2 regions of the Butyrivibrio hungatei genome follow, and region 1 is predicted to be linked to the other one. Evidence: a T-box and tRNA genes for the amino acid it is inferred to sense, from the RefSeq annotation. Region 1 holds a T-box; the other holds one or more tRNA genes.
What was found. The T-box of region 1 lies ahead of ileS (isoleucine--tRNA ligase). A T-box ahead of a tRNA ligase gene usually reads a tRNA of that ligase, here a tRNA-Ile.

Region 1 (5,478 bases):
TTTCCATCAAGGCCTTCAAGATAACTCTTGATAGCACCAATATTCTTACCATACTTAGGTCCAAGTGTCTTGAGCTGTGGCTTGAATGTGTAGCTTGTGAAATCACGAACATCATCTGTAAATGCTACGTTCTTAACATTAAGCTCATCTCTGATGATTTCTGTATAGAACTCTCCTACAGTCTGCTCTGCCTTTACGTACATCTGTCCGATAGGCTGACGATTCTTGATGTTTGCTGCATTTCTAGCTGCACGACCAAGTACTACGATATCAAGTACTTCTTCCATGTCCTTCTCAAGCTTCTCATCGATGAGTGAAGCATCAACTGCTGGGAAGTCACAGAGGTGGATACTCTCTGGAGCATCAGCAAAGCTTGTGCGAACAAGGTTCTGATAGATTTCTTCTGTCATGAATGGAACCATAGGTGCTGCTGCCTTAGCAACAGTAACAAGTGCTGTATAAAGAGTCATATAAGCAGAGATCTTGTCCTGCTCCATTCCCTTAGCCCAGAATCTCTCTCTTGAACGACGAACATACCAGTTAGACATTTCGTCAACAAAGTTATCAAGAGCCTTTCCAGCTTCTGGAATTCTATAGTTGTTAAGGTTCTCATCTACAGCCTTAACACAGCTGTTGAGCTTTGAAAGAAGCCACTTATCCATTACTGTGAGCTTATCGAGCTCAAGCTTGTAGTTAGCAGCATCAAAGCCATCGATATTAGCGTAAAGTACGAAGAATGCGTATGTATTCCAAAGTGTTCCCAGGAACTTACGCTGTCCTTCCATAACAGCGTCACCTGCGAAACGGCTAGGAAGCCATGGTGCACTGTTTGTATAGAAGTACCATCTGATAGCGTCAGCGCCGTACTTCTCAAGAGCATCGAAAGGATCAACCGCATTACCCTTTGACTTACTCATCTTCTGTCCATTCTCATCCTGAACAAGACCAAGAACGATAACATTCTTGAATGCAGGCTTGTTGAAAAGAAGTGTTGCCTCTGCATGAAGTGAGTAGAACCATCCTCTTGTCTGGTCTACAGCCTCTGAAATGAACTCTGCAGGGAACTGCTTCTCGAAGAGTTCCTTGTTCTCAAATGGGTAGTGAAGCTGAGCAAATGGCATTGCACCTGAATCAAACCAGCAGTCAATAACCTCTTTTACTCTGTGCATCTTCTTGCCGCACTTAGGACAAGTGATCTCAAACTTATCAATATAAGGTCTGTGAAGCTCTGTTGTCTCAGCAGATGGATCTCCTGAAAGTTCAGCGAGCTCTTTTCTAGATCCTACTGAAAGCTGGTGGCCACAGTCATCACACTCCCAGATGTTAAGAGGAGTTCCCCAATATCTATCACGTGAGATACCCCAGTCCTGAATATTCTCAAGCCAGTCACCGAAACGTCCCTTACCGATTGACTCAGGAACCCAGTTGATCTCTTTGTTGTTGCGGATGAGATCATCCTTAACTTCTGTAACTTTGATGAACCATGATGAACGAGCATAGTAAAGAAGTGGTGTACCACATCTCCAGCAGTGAGGATAATCGTGCTCCATCTTTGGTGCTGCAAATAAGAGTCCTCTCTTATCAAGGTCTTTTAATACCTCTGGATCTGCACTGATAGCCCCCTCATCCATCTCTTTCTGAGTTGGCTTACATCTCATTCCAGCAAATGGAGTCTCAGGCTTAAGACGACCTTCTCCATCAACCATCTGTACAAGTGGTGCGTCATATTTACGTCCAACTCTGGCATCATCTTCACCAAATGCAGGAGCGATATGTACGATACCTGTACCATCTGACATAGTTACGTATGTATCGCAATAGATGAAGAATGCCTTCTTGTGCTGCTTTGCAGTTTCATCTGCTGCGCACTGGTAAAGAGGCTCATACTCTTTGTACTCAAGATCTGTACCAACGTATGTCTCGAGAACTTCGTATGCCTTCTGTCCTTCTGAATCCTTATCAAGTAATGTGCCGAGTACTTTATCTGCAAGTGCTTCTGCAAGATAATAAACATTTCCGTCTACTGCCTTAACCTTGATGTACTTCTCATCTGGGTTTACGCAAAGGCCGATGTTGGAAGGAAGTGTCCAAGGTGTTGTTGTCCATGCAAGGAAATATGCATCCTCGTCCTTAACCTTGAAACGAACGATAGCTGTACGCTCTTTTAAGAGCTTGTAGCCCTGTGCTACTTCGTGTGATGAAAGAGGTGTTCCACAACGTGGGCAGTAAGGTACTACCTTAAATCCCTTGTAAAGAAGTCCCTTCTTCCAGATCTCATTAAGAGCCCACCACTCTGACTCAATGAAATTGTCATCATATGTAATGTATGGGTGCTCCATATCAGCCCAGAAACCTACTGTGCCTGAGAAATCTTCCCACATTCCCTTATATTTCCATACAGATTCCTTACATTTTTTGATGAAAGGCTCCATACCGTATTCTTCGATCTGCTCTTTTCCGTCGAGACCGAGCATCTTTTCTACTTCAAGCTCAACAGGAAGACCGTGTGTATCCCAACCAGCCTTACGAGGAACAGTGTATCCCTTCATAGTACGGTATCTTGGAATCATATCCTTAATAGCACGTGTGAGAACGTGTCCGATATGTGGCTTACCATTCGCTGTTGGAGGGCCATCATAGAACATATACATCTCACCCTTGCTGCGTGTGTCTACACTCTTTTTGAAGATATCTTCTTTTTTCCAGAATTCTTCGATCTTCTTTTCTCTGCCGACAAAATTCATGTCAGTTTCGACTTTGTTATACATTTTCAAGCTCCTTTCTTGTGAAACAAAAAAGCCTCGTCCTTGTAAAAAGGACGAGGCAAAATATCAATCTCGTTGTACCACCTGTTTACACATACGCGCAAGCTCATCGCTTGTTGAATACGCTTTCCGTTAACGCCAGAACCTACGTCAGGATCTACTCATTTCAACCCCGCAGCTCAGAAGTGATTTTCAATAAGTTTCTACTCGCACCGCCTCGCACCAACCGGCGGCTCTCTGAAAGCTTTCATAAACTATCTACTGTCTTCGTCACAGCTTTTACTCATATTGCACACATTCTACTACGGATAATTAAAATATGCAAGGGATATTTACAGTGTGGTTTAATCTTCAAGAGCTTTATAAACACATGCCGCAAGAGCTGCACCAACAAGCGGTCCTACAATAAATACCCAAAGAGCTGCAATAGGCGCTGTGTTTCCGGTAAATGCAGCAACAAGCGCTGGTCCAAAGCTTCTTGCAGGGTTAACGCTTGTTCCTGTAAGACCAATGCCAAGGATATGAACAACTACAAGAGTAAGGCCTATAACAAGTCCGCCAAAAGAGCCGTGATTTGCCTTCTTGGAAGTAACACCCAGGATAGCTATAACAAAAATAAATGTAAGAACTATTTCAACTATAAGTCCTGCTATAGGGCTTCCGTTTACACCAGCAAGTCCGTTTGATCCAAAGCCCCCAGTCTTATCTTCAACACCGCCTGTTCCAAAGATGAGCGCCAGGATTCCAGCACCTGCCAAGGCTCCAACGCACTGAGAAATAACATAGCAGATAAATTCCTTAATCTCCATTCCACCAGTTAAAAGAACTCCCAGTGAAACCGCTGGATTAATATGACATCCAGAAATGTTACCAATAGAATACGCCATTGCCACGATTGTAAGACCAAACGCAAGAGCAGTTAAAAGATATCCTGATCCGCTTGCAGCGTCACACCCAACCAGCATAGCAGTTCCGCAGCCCAATACTACAAGGGTTGCTGTTCCAATACATTCTGCAACATATTTTTTCATACCAAACCCTCCATTTAGTAAAAATTATTAGTAACAAGTGTATTATATACCTTGCTGTCTTAATTTTGTTATATAAGTTATCAATTTTATCCACATATTTGAATGGTCAAAATCGCCTATATTCTGGAGGATTTTTACTAGAATAAGGTTAATATTCTTTGTAATATGATTATGGAAAATATTCTATATATTATTTGGGGAATTCATTATGTTAAATGACTTTGACTTTTTATTAGACTACAGAGCTACTGACACAGAAGCTGAAATATTCTGGGACTTGCCCCTTGATGCAGATCCAGATTGTGAGTACCTGGTTGTTAACAATTCTGCTGATGAAACTATTAAGACCAGAAAAACTCACGCTTCTCTCTCTGGCTTAACACCAGAGAGTCAGATAGACATTTCTGTATATATCGTTTATCCAGACAAAAGAGCTGACCATAAAAATGATCCTGTTCTCTTAGGACAGTTCTCTTTGCAGACAGCTAAGACCAAAAAGAAAATAGATATAACTGCTGCCCCTTATAACGCAGTTGGGGATGGCAAGACCAATAATACTGATGCCATTCAGGCTGCTTTAGATGCCTGTGACAAGGACAGCTTCATCTATATTCCTGCTGGAACTTTTTTGACCGGAGCTTTGAACGTTCACTCTGACACTGAGATATATCTTGAAGAAGAAGCTCTTATACAAGGAACAGAGAATCCAGAAGATTATCTTCCAAAGATATGGAGCAGATTCGAAGGTCACGAAATGGAGTGCTATAGAAGTCTTTTAAACCTAGGCGAACTTGATCACGCCGCTGACTACAACTGCAAAAATGTAGTGATCCGCGGCAAGGGTTCTATCATGGGCGGAGGTGCTGCACTTGCCAAAGCTATAGCAAGAACTGAAGGAGAAAGACTTAGAGATTACATAGCTTCTCTTGGAGACAAAATAAAAGAATATGAAAAGCCTGAGACAATTGCCAGCAGATTCAGAGGCCGCCTCATCAACATGAGCAACTGCCAGAATATATGGATCCATGGTCTTACTTTGGGATACGGTCCTGCATGGAACCTGCATTTCATCTATTCAGATAACATCGTAACAGATCACTGCATCATAAAGTCAGAAGGAATCTGGAACGGTGATGGCTGGGATCCAGACTCCTCCACCAACTCTACCATTTTTGCCTGTAACTTCTATACCGAGGATGATTCTGTTGCTATCAAATCCGGCAAGAATCCTGAAGGGAACGTAATAAACAGACCAACCAAACATATTCGAGTTTTTGACTGTATAACGAACTTTGGCCACGGCTTATGTATCGGAAGTGAGATGTCTGGAGGCGTAGAGGATGTCCGACTTTGGGACTGTGAAATGGGTCCAACCTGGTCAGGAATAGAAATAAAAGCCACCAAAAAGCGTGGCGGCTACGTCAAAAATATTCTTGTCAGAGACATTACTGCTTCTCACATTCAGATGCATTCTGTTGGCTACAACGATGATGGTGAAGGTTCAAAGGTTCCTCCACTTCTTAGTGATTGCCACTTTGAAAGAATGCACTTACTAGGTAGATTCCTTGATAATAATGCCGGCAAGAATGAATGGCACGATTGCCCTTCTATCCTTCTTTGCGGATTTGATGTTCCTGGATATGAGATCAAAAACGTTTCCTTTAAAGATATCGAAATGGAAG
Region 2 (5,478 bases), 1.4 Mb from region 1:
GATGCGATGAGCCGACATCGAGGTGCCAAACCACTCCGTCGATGTGAACTCTTGGGAGTGATAAGCCTGTTATCCCCAGGGTAGCTTTTATCCGTTGAGCGATGGCAATCCCACTTTCATACCACCGGATCACTAAGTCCTACTTTCGTATCTGTTCCACCCGTCGGTGTCACAGTCAGGCTCCCTTCTGCCTTTGCACTCTGCGAATGGTTTCCGTCCATTCTGAAGGAACCTTTGAGCGCCTCCGATACCCTTTCGGAGGCGACCGCCCCAGTCAAACTCCCCGGCAGACATTGTCCCCGGACCTGTTTCAAGATCCTTGGTTAGAAGCCCAGCATCATAAGGGTGGTATCCCAACAGCGACTCCGTAGCAACTGACGTCACTACTTCTTAGTCTCCCACCTATCCTGTACATATGGTACCGGACCCCAGTATCAACCTGGAGTAAAGCTCCATGGGGTCTTTCCGTCCTGGCGCGGGTAACCAGCATCTTCACTGGTACTTCAATTTCACCGGGTGCATTGCCGAGACAGTGCTCAAATCATTACGCCTTTCGTGCGGGTCGGAACTTACCCGACAAGGAATTTCGCTACCTTAGGACCGTTATAGTTACGGCCGCCGTTTACTGGGGCTTAAATTCAAAGCTTCGATTGCTCTAACCTCTCCTCTTAACCTTCCAGCACCGGGCAGGCGTCAGCCCATATACCTCACCTTTCGGTTTCGCATAGACCTGTGTTTTTGCTAAACAGTTGCTTGAGCCTCTTCTCTGCGGCCCACTTGCGTGGGCTCCCCTTATCCCGAAGTTACGGGGACATTTTGCCGAGTTCCTTAACAATGCTTCTCCCGTCGGCCTTAGGATTCTCTCCTCATCCACCTGTGTCGGTTTACGGTACGGGTTATGTATACGCAATAGTGGCTTTTCTTGACAGTCATATCTCACGCTTCACTACTATACTTCGCTCCCCCTTGCGGGACCGGTTCTTCCTTCCCCGGCTCGTGCCTTTTGCCTGTGTCCCCACAGTTCTGATATACATAAGTGCAGGAATATCAACCTGCTGTCCATCGCTTACGCCTCCTCGGCCTCAGCTTAGGCCCCGACTTCCCCAGGGCAGATCAGCTTTACCCTGGAATCCTTGGATATTCGGCCTGGAGGATTCTCACCTCCATCTCGCTACTCATTCCGGCATTCTCTCTTCACAGCGCTCCGCTGCTCCTTTCGGTACAGTTTCTACGCCCCTGTGAATGCTCCCCTACCGATCATTTATACCCGTAGATATAAACAATCCCTAGGCTTCGGTGTCGTGTTTCAGCCCCGGTAATTTTCGGCGCAGGACCTCTCGGCTAGTGAGCTATTACGCACTCTTTGAATGTGTGGCTGCTTCTGAGCCAACATCCTAGCTGTCTATGAAATCCCACATCCTTTTCCACTTAACACGTACTTTGGGACCTTAGCCGTAGATCTGGGCTCTTTCCCTTTTGACTACCCAACTTATCTCGTGTAGTCTGACTCCTGCGCTCATCCTCTTTGGCATTCGGAGTTTGATAATCTTTGGTAAGCGGTGAAGCCCCCGCGGATATTCAGTGCTCTACCTCCAAGAGGAATGCTACAGGGCTAGCCCTAAAGCTATTTCGGGGAGAACCAGCTATCTCCGAGTTCGATTGGAATTTCTCCCCTATCCACAGCTCATCACCACCCTTTTCAACGGATGTGTGTTCGGACCTCCACAGCCTTTTACGGCCGCTTCATCCTGTCCATGGATAGATCACCCGGTTTCGGGTCTATGTTTGACGACTATTCGCCCTATTCAGACTTGGTCTCCCTTCGGCTATTCACCTTAAGTGCTTAACCTCGCCCACAAACATAACTCGCCGGACCGGTTCTACAAAAGTACGCGATCACTCTCATATGGAGCTTTCGCAGCTTGCAGACACAGGGTTTCAGGTTCTCTTTCACTCCCCTCCCGGGGTCCTTTTCACCTTTCCCTCACGGTACTATTCGCTATCGGTCACTAAGTAGTATTTAGCCTTACGGGGTGGTCCCCGCATGTTCAGACAAGGTTTCACGTGTCTCGTCCTACTCTGGATACTGTCTCGCTTCGACCGTTTTCGTATACGCGACTTTCACGCTCTTTGGCTCTGACTTTCCATTCAGATTCTACTAACAGTCTCCATCGATTATACAGTCCGAACCCCTAAGAGCAAGCTCCTAGGTTTGGGCTCTTCCGCGTTCGCTCGCCGCTACTTACGGAATCACTTTTGTTTTCTCTTCCTCCGGCTACTTAGATGTTTCAGTTCACCGGGTTCCCTTCGTTAACCTATGGATTCAGTTAACGATGACAGAGGTCTTCTCTGCCGGGTTGCCCCATTCAGATATCTACGGATCAAGGATTATTTGCATCTCCCCGTAGCTTTTCGCAGCTTATCACGTCTTTCATCGGCTCTTAGTGCCAAGGCATCCGCCCTGCGCCCTATATAGCTTAACCATTTTAGTTAGCTAGTATAGAACTGGTCTTATCTTTCGATAACCATTCTCTCTTCTTTATGATGTATAGCGTTACTCATAAAGAATAAATTTGTTTCTTTGTTTTGGATTTTCGATGTCTTTTAATCGTAAAAATATCTTGGATTAAAAAATTTCTCAGTATTCGGTTTTCAAGGTACAAACTAGCTTACTCATCTAATAGATTTAAAAGATTTGTAAGCAATGGGCTTAAGTGGACTCGAACCACCGACCTCACGCTTATCAGGCGTGCGCTCTAACCGGCTGAGCTATAAGCCCGTAAATCTGGCAACCACCTATCCTCCCATACCGTTGCCAGTATAGTACTTTCGGCCGTTTGAGTCTTAACCGTCGTGTTCGGGATGGGAACGGGTGTTACCCTCAAACGCATCATTACCAGAAATATTTGTCGTACTTTGACGACTAAACAGTAATACAACTCCCTACTTCATTCCTTTTTCTTTCCTTAGAAAGGAGGTGATCCAGCCGCAGGTTCTCCTACGGCTACCTTGTTACGACTTCACCCCAGTTATCAGACCTGCCTTCGACGGCTCTCTCCTTACGGTTAAGTCACCGGCTTCGGGCATTTCCGACTCCCATGGTGTGACGGGCGGTGTGTACAAGACCCGGGAACGTATTCACCGCAGCATGCTGATCTGCGATTACTAGCGATTCCAGCTTCGTGCAGGCGGGTTGCAGCCTACAGTCCGAACTGGGTCGTTATTTTTGAGATTTGCTCACCCTCGCGGGATCGCGTCCCTTTGTTACGACATTGTAGCACGTGTGTGGCCCAGATCATAAGGGGCATGATGATTTGACGTCATCCCCACCTTCCTCCAGGTTATCCCTGGCAGTCTCCATAGAGTTCCCATCTTACTGCTGGCTACTATGGACAAGGGTTGCGCTCGTTGCGGGACTTAACCCAACATCTCACGACACGAGCTGACGACAACCATGCACCACCTGTCTCAGATGCTCCGAAGAGCTACAGGCATACCCCTGTATTCATCTGGATCTCAAGATCTGGTAAGGTTCTTCGCGTTGCTTCGAAATTAAACCACATGCTCCACCGCTTGTGCGGGTCCCCGTCAATTCCTTTGAGTTTCATTCTTGCGAACGTACTCCCCAGGTGGAATACTTACTGCGTTAGCGACGGCACTGAATGCCTATGGCACCCAACACCTAGTATTCATCGTTTACCGCGTGGACTACCAGGGTATCTAATCCTGTTTGCTCCCCACGCCTTCGAGCCTCAACGTCAGTTGCTGTCCAGTAAGCCGCCTTCGCCACCGATGTTCCTCCTAATATCTACGCATTTCACCGCTACACTAGGAATTCCGCTTACCTCTCCAGTACTCTAGTCATACAGTTTCCAAAGCAAGCCCACGGTTGAGCCGTGGGGTTTCACTTCAGACTTGCATCACCGTCTGCGCTCCCTTTACACCCAGTAAATCCGGATAACGCTTGCCCCCTACGTATTACCGCGGCTGCTGGCACGTAGTTAGCCGGGGCTTCTTAGTCAGGTACCGTCATCTCTCTTACGAGTCTTTCTTCCCTGCTGATAGAGCTTTACATACCGAAATACTTCTTCACTCACGCGGCGTCGCTGCATCAGAGTTTCCTCCATTGTGCAATATCCCCCACTGCTGCCTCCCGTAGGAGTTTGGGCCGTGTCTCAGTCCCAATGTGGCCGTCCGCCCTCTCAGGCCGGCTACAGATCGTTGCTTTGGTAGGCCGTTACCCTGCCAACTGGCTAATCTGACGCGGGCCCATCTCATACCACCGGAGTTTTTCACACTGCATCATGCGATACTGTGCGCTTATGCGGTATTAACAGTCGTTTCCAGCTGTTATCCCCCAGTATGAGGCAGGTTGCCCACGCGTTACTCACCCGTCCGCCACTAAGATTTAACAAGAATCCGCAGAAGCCTCATCAGCGTTAAATCTCCGTTCGACTTGCATGTGTTAGGCACGCCGCCAGCGTTCATCCTGAGCCAGGATCGAACTCTCACGTTTAAAAGTTTGATCTGACAAAGAACTAAAGCTTGGCTTTTCGTTCTGTCCGTTATTTACTAAATCTTTGTTCTGAATAATTCTCTTGGAATTTTTCAGGGTTGCATTACTGTTTATTTGTCAATGTACAATGAGCTTCAAAACCGCTCTGTTGCTGCATTTGCAGTGTTTCTTGTCTGCATCAGCAACGAATATAACTATATCACTGCATATATTTAATGTCAACAACATTTTTCAAATTTTTTTGGTAAATTTTTATAACGTACTTTTTTGAGTTTTATTATATAAAAAAGCCCGCTATAAAAGCGGGCTTTAAATCCTATTAAACGCCAGTGTTCATGCGTTATTTAAGGTTAATCTTCTGTTCTTTTCCATCCTGTGTAACAATAAGGCCTAAATTTTGGATATTTGAGGTATCTTTTTCATTTATCTGTGTCAAAACTACAAGACTTTCATGTGCTTTTGACTCTATACTGCCAATATAAGAAGCAAGGTCATTAGGCAGGAATGTAACTGATGAATAGCCTAGATTCTTGCCATTTAACTTGATCTGGAACAGCAGCTTTAGATTGATCATATTAACTTCCTTAGTTGAAGATGAAGCATTATACAGATCAAATCTAAGTACTAAGAGCTTTTTACCCTTGTCAGCGTTAACAACATAGCTCTTGGAACTCTCCGGGTAGGTGCTTGAAATAGAATATCCCTGGTATGAAAGGAATATATCCGGCATGATCTCCTGAGAGTCTTCTGAAGATAATGTGATTGCAGATGGATCATAGCCTGCAGATTCTGAACCAGAACCAGATGAAGCTGATTCTTCATTATCACTTCCAGTGCTCACATCCTCTGATGAAGCTTCTGCCACCATCTCCTCACCATCATCAATATCATCTGTACTATCAAATGCATCAGGTTCTTCTGTATCTGAAGCTACAGGAGGAGTATATGTCTGCTGCTGATTC

Region 2: it encodes a tRNA-Ile, which carries the amino acid that the T-box ahead of ileS (isoleucine--tRNA ligase) is inferred to sense. The anticodon was not compared.

What each region holds. Positions count from the first base shown of each region.
Region 1 is NZ_CP017831.1:3,041,533-3,047,010, forward strand. Features, by position in the region: gene ileS (isoleucine--tRNA ligase) at 1-2,768, opposite strand, end outside; T-box leader at 2,812-3,048, opposite strand; gene bhn_RS14095 (MIP/aquaporin family protein) at 3,110-3,796, opposite strand; gene bhn_RS14100 (glycoside hydrolase family 28 protein) at 4,005-5,478, shown strand, end outside.
Region 2 is NZ_CP017831.1:1,329,977-1,335,454, reverse strand. Features, by position in the region: rRNA gene bhn_RS06355 (23S ribosomal RNA) at 1-2,483, opposite strand, end outside; tRNA gene bhn_RS06350 (tRNA-Ile) at 2,706-2,779, opposite strand; rRNA gene rrf (5S ribosomal RNA) at 2,784-2,901, opposite strand; rRNA gene bhn_RS06340 (16S ribosomal RNA) at 2,971-4,516, opposite strand; gene bhn_RS06335 (hypothetical protein) at 4,857-5,478, opposite strand, start outside.